4 regions of the Streptomyces sp. NPDC004752 genome follow, and region 3 is predicted to be linked to each of the others. Evidence: riboswitches for the same ligand, from Rfam matches in the RefSeq annotation. Region 3 holds a riboswitch; each other region holds the start of a gene.

What was found. Region 3 has a riboswitch for cyclic di-AMP ahead of ACWEKM_RS22620 (NlpC/P60 family protein). Riboswitches for the same ligand answer to the same signal wherever they lie in the genome.
Region 1: linked by a shared signal. The riboswitch ahead of ACWEKM_RS16870 (transglycosylase family protein) and the one ahead of ACWEKM_RS22620 (NlpC/P60 family protein) in region 3 are both predicted to bind cyclic di-AMP.
Region 2: linked by a shared signal. The riboswitch ahead of ACWEKM_RS24000 (M23 family metallopeptidase) and the one ahead of ACWEKM_RS22620 (NlpC/P60 family protein) in region 3 are both predicted to bind cyclic di-AMP.
Region 4: linked by a shared signal. The riboswitch ahead of ACWEKM_RS03650 (transglycosylase SLT domain-containing protein) and the one ahead of ACWEKM_RS22620 (NlpC/P60 family protein) in region 3 are both predicted to bind cyclic di-AMP.

Annotation. Positions count from the first base shown of each region.
Region 1 covers NZ_JBSGBN010000035.1:1,196-4,615, forward strand. Annotated here, with positions in the region: gene ACWEKM_RS16860 (cytochrome P450 family protein) at 1-213, shown strand, start outside; gene ACWEKM_RS16865 (transglycosylase family protein) at 408-1,535, shown strand; cyclic di-AMP (ydaO/yuaA leader) riboswitch at 1,718-1,885, shown strand; gene ACWEKM_RS16870 (transglycosylase family protein) at 1,890-2,633, shown strand; gene eno (phosphopyruvate hydratase) at 3,253-3,420, shown strand, end outside.
Region 2 covers NZ_JBSGBN010000059.1:3,262-6,681, reverse strand. Annotated here, with positions in the region: gene ACWEKM_RS24000 (M23 family metallopeptidase) at 1-882, opposite strand, end outside; cyclic di-AMP (ydaO/yuaA leader) riboswitch at 887-1,044, opposite strand; gene ACWEKM_RS23995 (tyrosine-protein phosphatase) at 1,587-2,384, shown strand; gene ACWEKM_RS23990 (DUF6126 family protein) at 2,421-2,543, opposite strand; gene ACWEKM_RS23985 (helix-turn-helix domain-containing protein) at 2,540-3,139, opposite strand; gene ACWEKM_RS23980 (aspartate aminotransferase family protein) at 3,214-3,420, opposite strand, start outside.
Region 3 covers NZ_JBSGBN010000053.1:50,049-53,468, forward strand. Annotated here, with positions in the region: gene ACWEKM_RS22615 (FAD-dependent oxidoreductase) at 1-47, opposite strand, end outside; gene ACWEKM_RS22620 (NlpC/P60 family protein) at 454-1,680, opposite strand; cyclic di-AMP (ydaO/yuaA leader) riboswitch at 1,690-1,861, opposite strand; partial or broken gene ACWEKM_RS22625 (protein phosphatase) at 1,990-2,182, opposite strand; gene ACWEKM_RS22630 (flavodoxin family protein) at 2,337-2,789, shown strand; gene ACWEKM_RS22635 (VOC family protein) at 2,826-3,263, opposite strand.
Region 4 covers NZ_JBSGBN010000005.1:44,837-48,256, reverse strand. Annotated here, with positions in the region: gene ACWEKM_RS03660 (hypothetical protein) at 1-242, opposite strand, end outside; gene ACWEKM_RS03655 (HAD family hydrolase) at 484-1,290, shown strand; gene ACWEKM_RS03650 (transglycosylase SLT domain-containing protein) at 1,299-1,790, opposite strand; cyclic di-AMP (ydaO/yuaA leader) riboswitch at 1,794-1,978, opposite strand.

The DNA.
Region 1 (3,420 bases), on a different contig from region 3:
CGTGACAATCAGCACCTCGGGTACGGCCACGGCATCCACTACTGCCTCGGCGCGCCGCTCGCCCGGCTGGAGGGCCAGTCCGCCCTTGCCACCCTGCTCACCCGCCTCCCCGACCTGCGACTTGCGGTGGATCCGGCCGAACTGCGGTGGCGCGGCGGGCTCATCATGCGGGGGCTGCGCACTCTGCCCGTGGAGTTCACGCCTGCCCGGTAATCAACCGGAGCGGGCGGTTCCCGGGTTGCCCGCCGGAAGCGGAAGATGACTGACCCTCAAGTCTGTGATCTTTACGTGATCTGCGCGGCATTAACTTGTGACAGGTGATCGTATGCCTATACGTTCACCCATCGGCGCGGTGCCCCGGCGTGGCCTGCCGCGCCGGTCAGTGCTGTCGCGCGAAAGGCTTCCGTATGCTCTCCGGGAACGGTCGTCACCGTCGACCCCGTCAGGCTCCGGCCTTTGTCGTCGCGGCCGGAGTCACCGGCTCCGCGATCGCCATCCCGCTGCTCGGCGCCACCGGCGCGAACGCCGCCGACGGCACCACATGGGACCGGGTGGCCGAGTGCGAGAGCGGCGGCTCGTGGAGCGCCAGCTTCGGCAACGGGTACTTCGGCGGACTGCAGATCTCGCAGCAGGACTGGGGCAAGTACGGCGGTCTTGAGTATGCGACGACCCCGGACCAGGCCAGTCGTTCGCAGCAGATAGCCGTCGCCGAGAAGATCCTCGCCGACCAGGGCACCACCCCGTGGGCGACCTGTGCCCGGCTCTCCGGGCTCACCTCGAAGTCGGGCTCCGTCGGCGTCGACACCGGCATGGGGGACGGCCGTTCGTCCGGTACGAAGGACTCCGGAGCCGCTTCCGGTTCGTCGGGTTCACAGGGTTCACCCGAATCCCCCGAGTCGCCGGGATCGGCCGACTCGTCTGGATCATCTGGCTCATCTGGATCATTCGGCTTGTCCGACTCGTCCTCATCCTCGTCCTCGACCTCATCCGCTGGTTCGTCCTCGTCCTCCGGCCCGTCCTCATCCCCTGACTCGTCGGATGTCGACCCGGACGCCTCGCCGTTCGCCTCTCCCTCGCCGAGCGCGAGCGCCAGTGTGAGTGCGAGCCGCGGTGCGACGGACGGGAGTACGGGAGCCGCCGAGCCCGGCGGGTCGGCCTCGTCCGACCCCGGCGCCGGGCCGGAGGGCGACTCGCCCACGGAGGCGCCCAAGTCCGACCCCTCGGGCAACTCCTCGCGAAGTGGCGGTTCTTGGAGCCTGGTCGACACCGGCTCCCTGAACGGCGGTCGCCATCGGGGCGACAGCGCGGATGAAAGCAGGGCAAGCGGGGCAAGTGGCCGGGTGTCGGGCTCGTCCGGTCGGCATGCCTACACCGTCCGCGTCGGCGACACCCTCGCCTCCATCGCCGACTCCCGTGGCGTGGACGGCGGATGGCGTGCGCTCTATGCCGCCAACGAGAAGGCCATCGGTGCCGACCCGAACCACATCGCCCCCGGTCAGACCCTGGAAGTCGGGACCGAAACGGGCGAAAAGTAGCGGGAGTTGGCGTCCCGCTTCGGGCTCAATGTCCGGTTTGGTGAAAGTGTGGGATGAGTCTCAGAAGCCCTGATCGTCTTTGAAATTCCGCCGATCGCGTGGCTACGGTCAGGACCGTTCGCCACCGCGAGCCCCGGCTGCCGCAACGCCTAGTCCTGCCAGCGGCCGTCCGGGAACAGCCGTCGCGTCAAGCGCCGTAGGCAGGAGCGGGGGACCCAAGGTAAGTGCCGCGCCGGTCGGTTGACCGAAGCGGCTCGGGGTGAAGTCGCGCCTCCACAGGGAGGTGCGGCCGGGCAACTCAACCGGCCCGAACCCGACAGCTCACCTCGCAGGCGTCGGTGAGGGGATCCATCCATGCTGTTTTCCGGCAAGGGCAAGCACCGTCGTCCGTCCAAGGCCACCCGCGTGGTGGCACTCGCCGGTGTCACCGGCGCCGCCGTCGCCGCCCCGCTGATGGCGGCCGGCAACGCCTCCGCCGCCACCGCCTCCGAGTGGGACGCCGTCGCCCAGTGCGAGTCCGGCGGCAACTGGTCCATCAACACCGGCAACGGCTACTACGGCGGCCTGCAGTTCTCGGCCTCCACCTGGGCCGCATACGGCGGCACTCAGTACGCGGCCACCGCCGACAAGGCCGGCAAGGCACAGCAGATAGCGATCGCCGAGAAGGTCCTCGCCGGCCAGGGCAAGGGCGCCTGGCCGGTCTGCGGCAAGGGCCTGTCGAGCGCCTCCTACTCCGGCGGCTCCGCATCCGGCGGCGGTGCCGACACCGGCTCCTCGAACACCACCACCGGCAGCGGTTCCTCGAACGCCCCCACGGACACCGGCTCCTCGAACGCCGGCGCCGACCGCTCCACCGAGCGGCAGGCGGCCTCCCGCTCCGCCGACCGCCCGGCCGCGAGCAAGACCGTCACCACCCCGACCGGCAAGAAGGTCAAGAAGGGCGATGGCGAGTACAAGGTCGTCAAGGGCGACACCCTCAGCTCGATCGCCGAGCAGCACGGCGTGAAGGGCGGCTGGCAGAAGCTGTTCCAGCTGAACAAGGACATCATCGAGAACGCCGACCTCATCTACCCGGGCCAGCAACTGCACCTGAAGTGACAGCCGGACGGTAGTCCGGGCACGGCTCCGACTCCGGCCCCGGTCACGGCCGCGACCCCGGCTACGACCCTGGCTTCGGCTACGACCCTGGCCCCGACCCCCGGCCCGGCCGCGCCCTCCCCCGTAGCGGGTGCCCCGGGCCCGCCCCCGTCCCCACGGGCTCCCCGCCCCGGCGCGTTCTCCCCCGTACGCGCCGGGGCGGGGTCTTTCTGCCCCGCCCCCTTCCCGGCCTGCTCCTTCTGCTCCTTCCGGCCGTCACCGTTTCCCGGCCTGCTCCTTCTGCTTCTCGCGGCCGCTCCGATGTCCGGCCCGCCCTCTCCGCTTCTCCCGGCCCGCCCCCACGTCCCGGCTCGGCTCCCTCCGCTTCTCCCGGCCCGCCCCCTTCCCGGCCCGCTCCCTCGGCCCGCCCCATGTCCAGCCCCGCCCCAGGCCCGCCCAGGCCGCCCCTCTCAGCCCCAACGGCCCCACCCTTTGTTCCGTTCGGAAACAATGTGTACCGTCAGCCTGTCGTCACCCTGTCCACGGGGCGGTCGGCGATCGGCCGGGGGCCCCGGGCCGGTTAGGCTCTAGTCGCAAGGCGCACAGCCCCGCACTTCCAGCGTCACATTCCAAGAAGGAGATGCTCGTGCCGTCCATCGACGTCGTCGTAGCCCGGGAAATCCTGGACTCCCGAGGCAATCCCACGGTCGAGGTCGAGGTCGGCCTCGACGACGGCAGCACGGGTCGTGCCGCCGTCCCGTCCGGCGCCTCCACCGGCGCCTTCGAGGCCATCGAGCTGCGCGACGGT
Region 2 (3,420 bases), on a different contig from region 3:
CAGGTGCGGGCCCGTCACATTGCCGGTCGCGCCGGACAGGCCGACCTGCTGGCCCGGGGTCACGGTCTGGCCGGCCGAGACGGACAGCTGCGACAGATGGGCGTACTGCGCGTAGTGGCCGTCGTCGAGCTTGACGACCACCTGGTTGCCGTAGGCGCCGCCCCAGCCCGCGGAGACGACCGTGCCCGCGCCGACCGCCTTGAGCGCGGTGCCGGTCGGGACGACGAAGTCGACACCGGTGTGGTAGCCGCTGGACCACATGCTGCCTGCCGCGCGGTAGGGGGTCCCGATGCGGGCGCCGTCGACCGGCAGGCCGTAGCCGGTGGAGGCGGCCGTGTCGGCGGCGTTGGCGGCGTCGGTGTGCTGGGCGACCGGAGCGCTCTCGGTCGACATGTCCGACGACGGCGACGGCGACGGCACCGATGGCGACTGTAGGGACTCGGCGAACGACGACTTCGCGGACGAGGGCTCGACGGACGAGGAGCCGCTCCCCGCCACGGCCCGCTCGCCGAGCGTGAGCTTCAGGCCCGGGTGGATCAGCGACGGGTTGCCGCCGATGGCCTCGCGGTTGTCCTGGTAGATCCGCTGCCAACCGCCGCCGATGTGCTGCTCCTCGGCGATCTTGGCGAGCCAGTCGCCCGGCCGCACCGAGTATGTCCGGGTGCCGGAGTCCTCGGCGGCCGTCTTCTTCTCGGCGACGCCGGCCACGGACCGCACGGGCTGCTGCGCGGCGGCGCCGGGCGCCGTCTCGGGGGTGGCGGCGTGCGCCCCGGCGGCGCCGATGAACGGCAGGGCCAGCGCGGCACCACCCGTTCCGACGGCGGCGATGCGGCGGGTGAGTCGCTGGGACTTGGGACGACGGTGCTTACCCTTCGCGGGCATGGCGAATTCCTCTCCGGCGCCTACGAGGTGAGCTGTCGGGTTCGGGCTGGAGTTGCCCGGCCGCGCGCAGCGCGGCTTCACCCCTAGCCGTCCCGGAGACCGGGACAGGCAGTCGCGCCTGGTGGGTCCCCCGCTCCTGCCGGGCACGGGTGGGTGGGTGTCCGGGATCCGGGCGGCGGCAGGATTCGGCGGTCCGTCCGGATGGGTGGCGAACGTAAGGGAGCAGGATGCAAACGGACAAGGAGCCGCTTCACTTGGTGCGCTTTTTACTTGATCCGTTGCCGGAATTCCCGGTCACCGTCCGTGCATTTGGATGTGGTGTGCCTGCTCAATTCCCGCGAGGAGAAGGCGTATTACGTGAACATGACGGACAACGCACCGTCACAGGTATGACGCTCCTCACGCCCCTCACCACATAAGCGGGCAACTCCGACAGAAGGGCTGGACGCGACACAGTAGAAGAACCGTCACATCCAGGCCACCGCGGAGCCCGGTACGCAACCACGGCCTCGTCCCCGCGCGGGTACTGCACCGCGCTCCTCACAACTGCCCACAGACTCGCTCACGTCTCCGCATCGTCAAGGGCGGCGGGCCTTGGTGGCAACGCCTGTGGACAACTCGTCGCCATGGGAAAACCATGTCGTAGGGTCGACGACATGCCCGCCGGCGAACCGCGTCGCGGGGTCCGACCGCGAGGAGCCTCCGTGACGCAGCAGGTCCCGTCGACCGAACCCGAACTGGCCGGTGTGCGCAACTTCCGTGACGTGGGCGGACTGCCGACCGCGGACGGTCGGCGGGTGCGCCGCGGGGTGCTGTTCCGCAGCGGCCACCTGGCGCACGCGACCGAGACCGACGCCGCGTTCCTCTCCTCCCTGGGCCTGCACACGATCTTCGACTTCCGCAACGCGGCCGACCAGAAGCTGGAGGGTCCGGACGTCGAACTGCCCGGCGTGCGCAACGTCAATCTGCCGCTGACCGACCCGGCGGACGGCGCCGAGTTCTGGACGATGGTCCGCGACGGCGACATCGGCCAACTGCGGCAGCTCCTCGGCGACGGCAAGGCCGCGAACCGGATGGTCGTCTCGTACCGCTCGATCATCGCGGAGCGCACCGCCGAGCACTCCCGGGTGCTGCACGCGCTGGCCGAGGACAGCGTCCCAGCCCTGATGCACTGCGCGGCGGGCAAGGACCGCGCGGGCCTGTCCATTGCCGTGACGCTGCTCGCCCTGGGCGTGGAACGCGAGGCGATCCTGACCGACTATCTGGAGTCGAACGCCAAGCACCGCCGCTACCGGGTGCGCCGCAGCGGCAGCGCGGACACCGCGTACACGCCCGAGGTCATGGAACTGCTCAGCCCGCTCTTCGACGCGCGCGCCGAGTATCTGACGGCGGCCGAGGAGACCATCGAGCAGACCTGGGGCGGTGTCGACGCCTATCTGGAACAGGGGTTGGGGCTGGCACCGGGGACCCGGGAGCGGCTGCGCGAGCGGCTGCTCGACTGACGGCCGCTCACCCGAGACCGCTCACCCCGCCGTCGCTCACCCCTTGGCGCCCACCTCGAACAGCAGATAGATGAAACCGGCCACGATATGGCCGACGGCGATGTAGATGATCAGCCGGATCCACAGGGCGCGGGGGAACTTCTCCTCCATGTCGGTCATGGCAGCTCTCCAGTGATGGGGCCCAGGCACAGCGCGGCCGTGGGACTCTGCAGCAGGGTGTGGACGAACAGGAGCTCCACCCCGTCGTGGTCCTCGGCGGCGAGGCGGTGCGGGGTCAGCGAGTCGAAGTGCGCGCTGTCGCCGGGCGCGAGGACATGGGCGGTGTCCCCGAGGCGCAGTCCGAGCCGCCCCTTGAGGACGTACAGCCACTCCTCGCCGGGGTGCACGCGCACGATGTCGCCCTGCGAGCCGTACGGCACGCGGACCCGCAGCGCCTGCATGCCGCGGCCGGACGCCCCCGCCTGCCAGTAGGTCCAGCCGCCCGCGCGGGTCGGCTCCATGGTGGCGGCGCCCACGATCGCGTCCCGGTCGGCGACGGTCTCACCGAGCAGCTCCGAGACGGTCGTATCGTAGATGCGGGCCAGCGCGAGCAGCATCGGCAGGGAGGGCTGGCGCTGCCCGGTCTCCAGCCGGGAGAGATGGGCGGGTGACAGCCCGGCGGAGTGCGCCGCCGCCTCCAGCGTGAGGCCGGCGCGGCGGCGCAGCGAGCGGAGCCGGGGCGCTACGGCGGGCAGCTCGGCTTGGGAGGAGCTCATAGCTCCATTGAGCCGCAGCTTTGCCCCTGCGGCAAATTTCTTGCCTCAAAGGCAAAAACTCCCGACCAGGGCGGTCACCGGTTGGCGACCGCCTGCTTGATCAGCGTCTTCCCGAAGTCCCACATCAGACCGCCACCGCTGTGCGCGTCGTCCATCACGGCGGTGAAGGCGTCCATGAACCGGTCCACCTCGGCCTCGCCGATGACCAGCGGCGGGATCAGTTTGATCACCTCCAGGTGGTCGCCGGAGACCTGGGTCAGGATCCGGTGCCGCTGGAGCAG
Region 3 (3,420 bases):
CCGGCGGGGCCGGCTCCGACGATGGCTACCCGCAGGGGGCGCGGCATGATCAGGTTCCCTTCGAGTGACGATGAGCGACTCGAACGGGAAGCCTAAACTAAGGCAGACCTAAGTCGGTACGCGGGTCCGGTCTATAACGTCATAAGGCGATCTTATGTGTTGCCGGGCGGCTGCCGGGAGCGGCTGGTCAGGGGCGGTTGGTCAGGGGCGGAGTGCGGTCCGCATGCCGGGGCGGCTCGGGCGGCGCGCCTGTGGCACCGTCGTCCACGGCGACGCCGAACGCCGTGCCGCCGCCCGGCCGGACGGTATGGCGGGCCGTCGGACGGGCGGCGAAACGCCTGGTTCATGACGCGCGGCACGACCACCGACATGATCGCCAATATGACCGCCGACATGACCACCATGCACAGTCCGGCCCGCTTGGCGGTCGACCCCGTGGGCGTCGGCCCGGGGTCACGCGGGCCGTATCACCCGGTGGATCGCCGACTCCCCGGCGCCGAAGATCGACTCCTCGCGGACGGCCGACCCCGGGCCCGGGGCGTGCACCATCATGGCGTTGCCGACGTAGAGGCCGACGTGGCTGTCGTCGTCGAAGAAGAAGACGAGGTCGCCGTCCCGGATGCCGGTGAGCGCGACCGGGGTGCCCGCGTGGACCTGCTCCTGCGCCGAACGCGGCAGGGACACCCCGGCGGCCTTCCAGGCGGCCCGGGTGAGGCTGGCGTGGTCGTACGAGCCGGGCCCGGTCGCACCCCAGACACACGGCCGTCCGATCTGCGCCCGGGCGAAGGCCACGGCCTGTGCGCCCCGGCCGCCGCTTCCCGCGGGAACGGAGGAACCGGTGTCGGTCAGCGCGTCGGCGGCGAAGGCCCCTGTGCCGACGGGGGAGTCGAAGGACATGCCCGTCTCCGGTCGGGGCACGCCCATCTCCGGTCGGGGTACGCCCGTCTCCGGTCGGGGTACGCCTGTCTCCAGCCCGGGCATGCCCGTCTCCGGCCGGGGCTCGGCCGCCGGAGCCGACGGCCGCACGGCGTACCGGGTCAGCAACTCGCGTGCCGCGGCCAGCCTGCGGCGGTTGCTCTCCTTGGACTCGGCCGGTGAGGGCCTGCGCGGACCGGCGGCGGGCGCGGGCAGCGCCCTGGGCGCGTCGGGTGCCCGCCGCTCCCCGGTCCCGGCGGGCAGCGCGGCGGCGGGGCCGACGGTCGGCTCGGGGAGGGAGCGACCGGCAGGCTCCGGTGTCGGGCCGCTGGGCAGCGCCGGTGCCGAACCGGACGGCAGCGCCGGCGGCGAGCCGCCGGTCAGTTCCGCGACGGCACGGGCGGTCGGTCCGGCGGCCAGCTCGGGCACGGGACGGCTCGCCGCCCCCCGTCCGCCGTCCGGTCCACCGTCCCGCCCGGGGGAGTCGGGGCGGGCCCCGGCCGGTGGCTGCGGCATCCGGTCGGCCGGGAGTACGGCCGGAACGGTCGGCCCCAGCTTGGCGCGCGCCGCGTCGAACCACTGCCGGGCGACCTCGTCGAGGGCGGGATCGCCAGGCCCGCCCGGCCGCTTGCGCAGCGGGACGCCGCGCGTCCGCGTCCTGGCGGTCATCGCACGCGTCGCGTTGAAGTTCCCGGTGGCGTTCTCGGCCTGGTCGTAGAGGCTGTCGATCCGTTGCCGGACCTCGTCGCGGCTCTCCGGCGCCATGGGCGACGCACTCCTTCCGTACTCCGCCTACCGGGTTAGCTGTCGGGTTCGGGCGGTCGGCTCCGGAAGGTGTGCCCTACGGCCCTCGCCCCACGGGACAGCCGGGCCGATTCACCCCATCGTCGGTTGGGTCCCCGGCTCCGGTCGCCTCGGCGGCCACTGGACTCGGCGGCAGCCACGCGGCCCGGCGGGGTTCGCCGGGGGGACCGGGCGGCCTGGGCGTCAACCTAGCCAACATGTGTCCCTCGTGTGAAGGTTGAAGCGCGGAATGCCCGATACGTCTGTGTGGAATAGGCCGGAACTCGGCCGTCAGAGCCCGACGATGACGATCGCGGTGTCGTCGGTGGCGCCCCCGGCGGGAGCAACTCCCGCAGCACGGCGTTGTGTCGAGAGCTTCCGGGTCGGCGTCGCGGTGGCGGCCCAGGGACTCGGCGAGGCGGGCCGGACCGGCGTCGATGTCCTCGCGGCGCCGCTCGACCGGTTCGTCGGTGTACCGCACCAGGCAGCCCGTCGGTGTACCGCACCAGGCCGGCGCCGAGGCCGAATTCCCGGCCGTGCCCGACCGCGTCGCCGACCGACACCCCGCCGCGGTCGGTGCATGAGCCGCGCCGGGCGCCGTTTGCGCGCGGGAGTCCCGCCACGGCAGGGTGCGGGACGTGGCTACCTTGCTGATCGTGCATCACACCCCGTCGCCGCACTGCCAGGCGATGTTCGAGGCCGTCGTGGCGGGCGCCACGACACCGGAGATCGAGGGCGTACGGGTGGTACGGCGGGCCGCGCTGTCCGCGACCGCGAGCGATGTCCTGGCCGCGGACGGGTATCTGCTCGGCACCCCGGCGAACCTCGGCTATCTGTCCGGCGCGCTCAAGCATTTCTTCGACCAGATCTACTACCCCTGCCTGGACGAGACCCGCGGCCGGCCCTTCGGCTACTACGTGCACGGCGGGAGCGACGTCACCGGCGCGGTGCGCGGGATCGAGTCGATCACCACCGGTCTCGGCTGGCGCCGCGCGGCCGAGGCCGTGACCGTGACGGGCGAGCCCGCCAAGGCCGACATCGAGGCGTGCTGGGAACTGGGCGCGACCGTCGCCGCGGGGCTCGTGGGCTGAACGGAGCAGGCCGGGCCGCCCGGCGTTCCGAGCGGGTCAGTAGACCGGCTGGCCGATGCTCAGCATGTTCCCCTCGCTGTCGCGGAACCAGGCGCCGCGGTCGCCGCGGGCACCCGTACCCAGGAAGTGCCCCTCGACCTCGGCGATCCCGTCCCGCGTCCGGCCGCCGCCGTACACCGCGGGCAACTCGAACTCCTCGAACACCACACCGCGTCGCCGCAGTTCCGATACGACCGTCTCGATGTCGTCGACCTGCCACGACATCTGGGTGAACGTTCCGGGCGAGGCCCCGGCGGACCTGAACAGCTGGAATTCCCCGTAGGCGCACCGGTACAGCAGGCCGCCGGGCCGTTCGTCGACCGGTTCCAGGCCGAGCTTCTCGGAGTAGAAGCGCCGTGCGCGCTCCAGGTCACGCGCGGGGAGTCTGGTCGCGACTCGGCCCTGGGCCAGAAGGTTCGTGTCCGGTGAGGTCATACCGGCACTGTGCCCCGGATCGGGGCGCAATGGGCCGGGTGGAGTGCGCCGGTAACCCGGCTGGGCGGCCCGGATGGTGCGAGCGAAGGGTGTGACTGACGGTGGTTCATGTCGGAGCCGGGTGATCTCAGCTGATGCGGTATCGGCTGCCCGCGCC
Region 4 (3,420 bases), on a different contig from region 3:
CGGGCCTCGCCCGGGTCGTTTTGGTGTCTCTCCCGCCGGTACTGCGACTCGGTGTTGTACCCGATGGCCACGTAGGGGCGGCGGCTGTCGTAGTCGATGCGCCAGATCCGGAAGGACAGGGCGTAGATCTCGGGTCTCAGCTCCGCCGGAAAGCGCTCCAGGATGCCGGTCGCGGCCTCCAACAGATGCGCCCGGAAGTCCGGCCGGACTTCTGCCCTTACCCCCGTCACCGGACTCGTCATTCCCGTCACCGGGCTCCTCGCCGCTCCCGTCATCGCCCCCACCCCCGCTGCGTCGGCACACCGGCCCTGGTGACCGGTCCCGAACGACCGTCACCCCAGTGACCACAACCTAGCGTTCACCACTGACAGTCAGGACCTGACCGGTGGCCGGGGGCGGTGGCCGGGGGCCGAAGGCCGGAGGAACACAAGGCGTTGGCAAGAGCGGTGAGTCCAGGCGGCCTGCTGTCCGTATTCTCTGGTCATGGCCGCTCCTCCCGCATATTCACTCGTCGCCACCGACCTGGACGGAACGCTGCTGCGCGGCGACGACACCCTCTCCGACCGGTCCCTCGCCGCGCTCGCGCGTGTGGCACGGGCCGGCGCCCGGCACCTGGTGGTCACGGGGCGCCCGGCGCCACGGGTGCGGCCCCTGCTCGACACCTTGGGCGGCGGGGGGCTCGCGGTGTGCGGACAGGGCGCTCAGTTGTACGACGCCGGCACGGACCGCCTGCTGTGGTCGGTCACCCTGGACCGGGAGTTGGCCGAGACCGCGCTCGGCAAGATCGAGGCCGAGGTCGGGCAGGTGTACGCGGCCGTCGACCAGGACGGGGTGAGCGGGCTCACGCTCATCGAGCCCGGGTATCTGATGCCGCATCCGACCCTGCCCGCCGTCCGCGTCGAGCGGCGCGACGATCTGTGGTGTGCGCCCATCAGCAAGGTGCTGCTGCGCCACCCCGCCCTGTCCGACGACGAGTTGGCGGTGACGGCGCGCTCGGTCGTGGGCTCCCTGACGACCGTCACCATGTCGGGGCCCGGGACCGTCGAGCTTCAGCCGTGCGGCATCACCAAGGCCACCGGTCTGGCGCTGGCCGCCGAGCACCTCCGGCTGGCCCCCGAGCGGGCCGTCGCCTTCGGTGACATGCCGAACGACATCCCGATGTTCGACTGGGCCGCCCACGGGGTGGCGATGGCCGGCGCCCACCCCGAACTCAAGGCGATGGCCGACGAGATCACCTTGTCGAACGAGGACGACGGCGTGGCCGTCGTCCTCGAAAGACTGTTTCCGTGAAGGGTGCGTCAGTAGGCGCCGAAGACGTTGTCGATCGAGCCGTAGCGCTTGGCGGCGTAGTTGCAGGCGGCCGTGATGTTGGCGACCGGGTCGTAGATGTCGTACGACGTGCCTGCCACGTGGTAGGCGTTGAACGTGGGGTCGATCACCTGGAGCAGGCCCTTGGACGGTATGCCCTTCCGGGCGTTGGAGTCCCAGAGGTTGATGGCCCGCGGGTTGCCCGAGGACTCGCGCATGATGTTGCGGTGGATGCCGTTGTAGGTCCCTGGGATGTGCTTCTCCGCCATGATCGCGAGCGACTCGCGGATCCAGCCGTCGAGGTTGTTCGGGTACCCGGCGAGTGTCGTGGCGGTCGTCGCCACGGTCCCGGGAGTGGCCGCGTGGGCGCCGGTGGCGCCGAGGAGCGGCAGGGCGAGCAGCGCGGCGCCGGTGCCGGCCACGGCGAGGGTGCGAGCGAGGCGGTTGATGCGGGGACGGCGGTTCTGAGCGGCAGCAGACATGGCGATGTTCCTCTCCGGCGCCTACGAGGTGAGCTGTCGGGTTCGGGCGGGGGAGATGCCCGGCCGGGCCGCCGAAAGGCGACTCGACTTCACCCCTAGCCGGTCCGGCCGGCTGTGCCGTCCGGACCGGCGATCTACCTGGGTCCCCCGTTCCTGCCGTGCGAAATATGGTTCGTCGATGGGTCATGACGGGTGGCGGCAGGATTCGGCGTCCACCCGACTGGCCCGGAAGCTATGCGACCGCACATGTCGGAAACAAGTGGTGGATTCACATCTCATACCGATTGACGTGCGATTGAGACGTATGAGTCGCTTGATCCTTTGCGATTGCCAAGCATCAACTGGGCATCGGGGGAGGGGTGGTGAGGGTTGTGGGCGGGGTGTCGCACGATGGTAAAGGGTGACTCAAGTCACTCCCCCTGAAGGTCAAGTACATTCGGCATCAAGGGGAATTGAAATACCAATAGCGGCAAATCGGGCACTTCGCCCCCATGGGGCGCGGAATTCGTTTTTCGCTCGGAGTGGGAGTGGGAGAGGGAGTGGGAGTGGGAGTGGGCCAACAGTGGATCGTTCCCGGCGCTCGTGTACGTCTTCGATGCGTCCTCGGCCCACTCCACACCGTCCGGGTACGCGCGCGTGCCCCCGCCGCACGGGGCGAGCTCCACCCGCCACTCGTCCTCGGTGGCGTCTCGTACCACCAGCCGCCTCGGGTGTGGCTCGTCCAGCGTGACGGACTCGCCCGCGCGCAGCGGCTCGGCCTGCGGGGCTCCCCGAAGACGGCCATCGGGGCCGACGTCACCGCCCGCACCGGGAGTTCGCGCGAGCTGCCGCGAAGGCGTGGCCGGCGCCGCCCAGTTCGGCGGTCGCATCCTCCGTGTCGCCCGGTGGCCAAGGGGTCGCCTTCTTGCGGCCGGGCGGCGCCGTGGCCGACCGGGCGGAAGCGGCCCGCGTCCACGCGGGTGGGCAGAGGTGGGCGCGCCAGGGCCGGGGCACTCTGGAGGCCGTACGCGACGCTCGTCACGTTGGGGACGGCCAGGCGGGCTCGCCGACCCCGCGGGCCTGGGGGCCGGTCCGGTCCGGTCCGGGGTCGCGGGCGGGAGTCGGCGACGTACGCGCGCAGGAGTGGCTCGGACGCCACCGGGCGCGTGTCGGCCGCGCCGTGAGGCGAGCCGGACGTGGAGCCGTCGGGAGGGCCGGAGGCGGAGCCGTGGGAAGAACCGGACGGCGACCCGCCCGCCTAGCCGGTGTCGCCGGTCAGGGCCTCCAGACGCGTCGTCCAGACGGCCTGCCAGGAGTCGTCGGCGTACCGCGGGTCGGGTCGGGCGGGACGGCGGCGGTGGTGAGTGCCGCGGCGGAACGGGCGTGCAGGCGGGCCGCGAGAACCGAGCCCCCGGGGCCGGACCCTTCGTTCTCGTGCCGGTCGTCGGTGCAGCCGTGTCCCGCGTACCAGGGGTGCCGCTGGGCGTCGCGCGCTGCGGTCCGGTCGGTGCGGCGGTCCGGGGTGTACTCAAGGAGGGGCCGGTACGGGGCGGTCCGTCAGGGGGCGCCACACGCGCGCGTACAGCCGCGTCCCGTCGGCGAGGGCGACCCAGAGGTCCGTGTGATCCGGGTGAGCGGTTTCGTGAGGGAA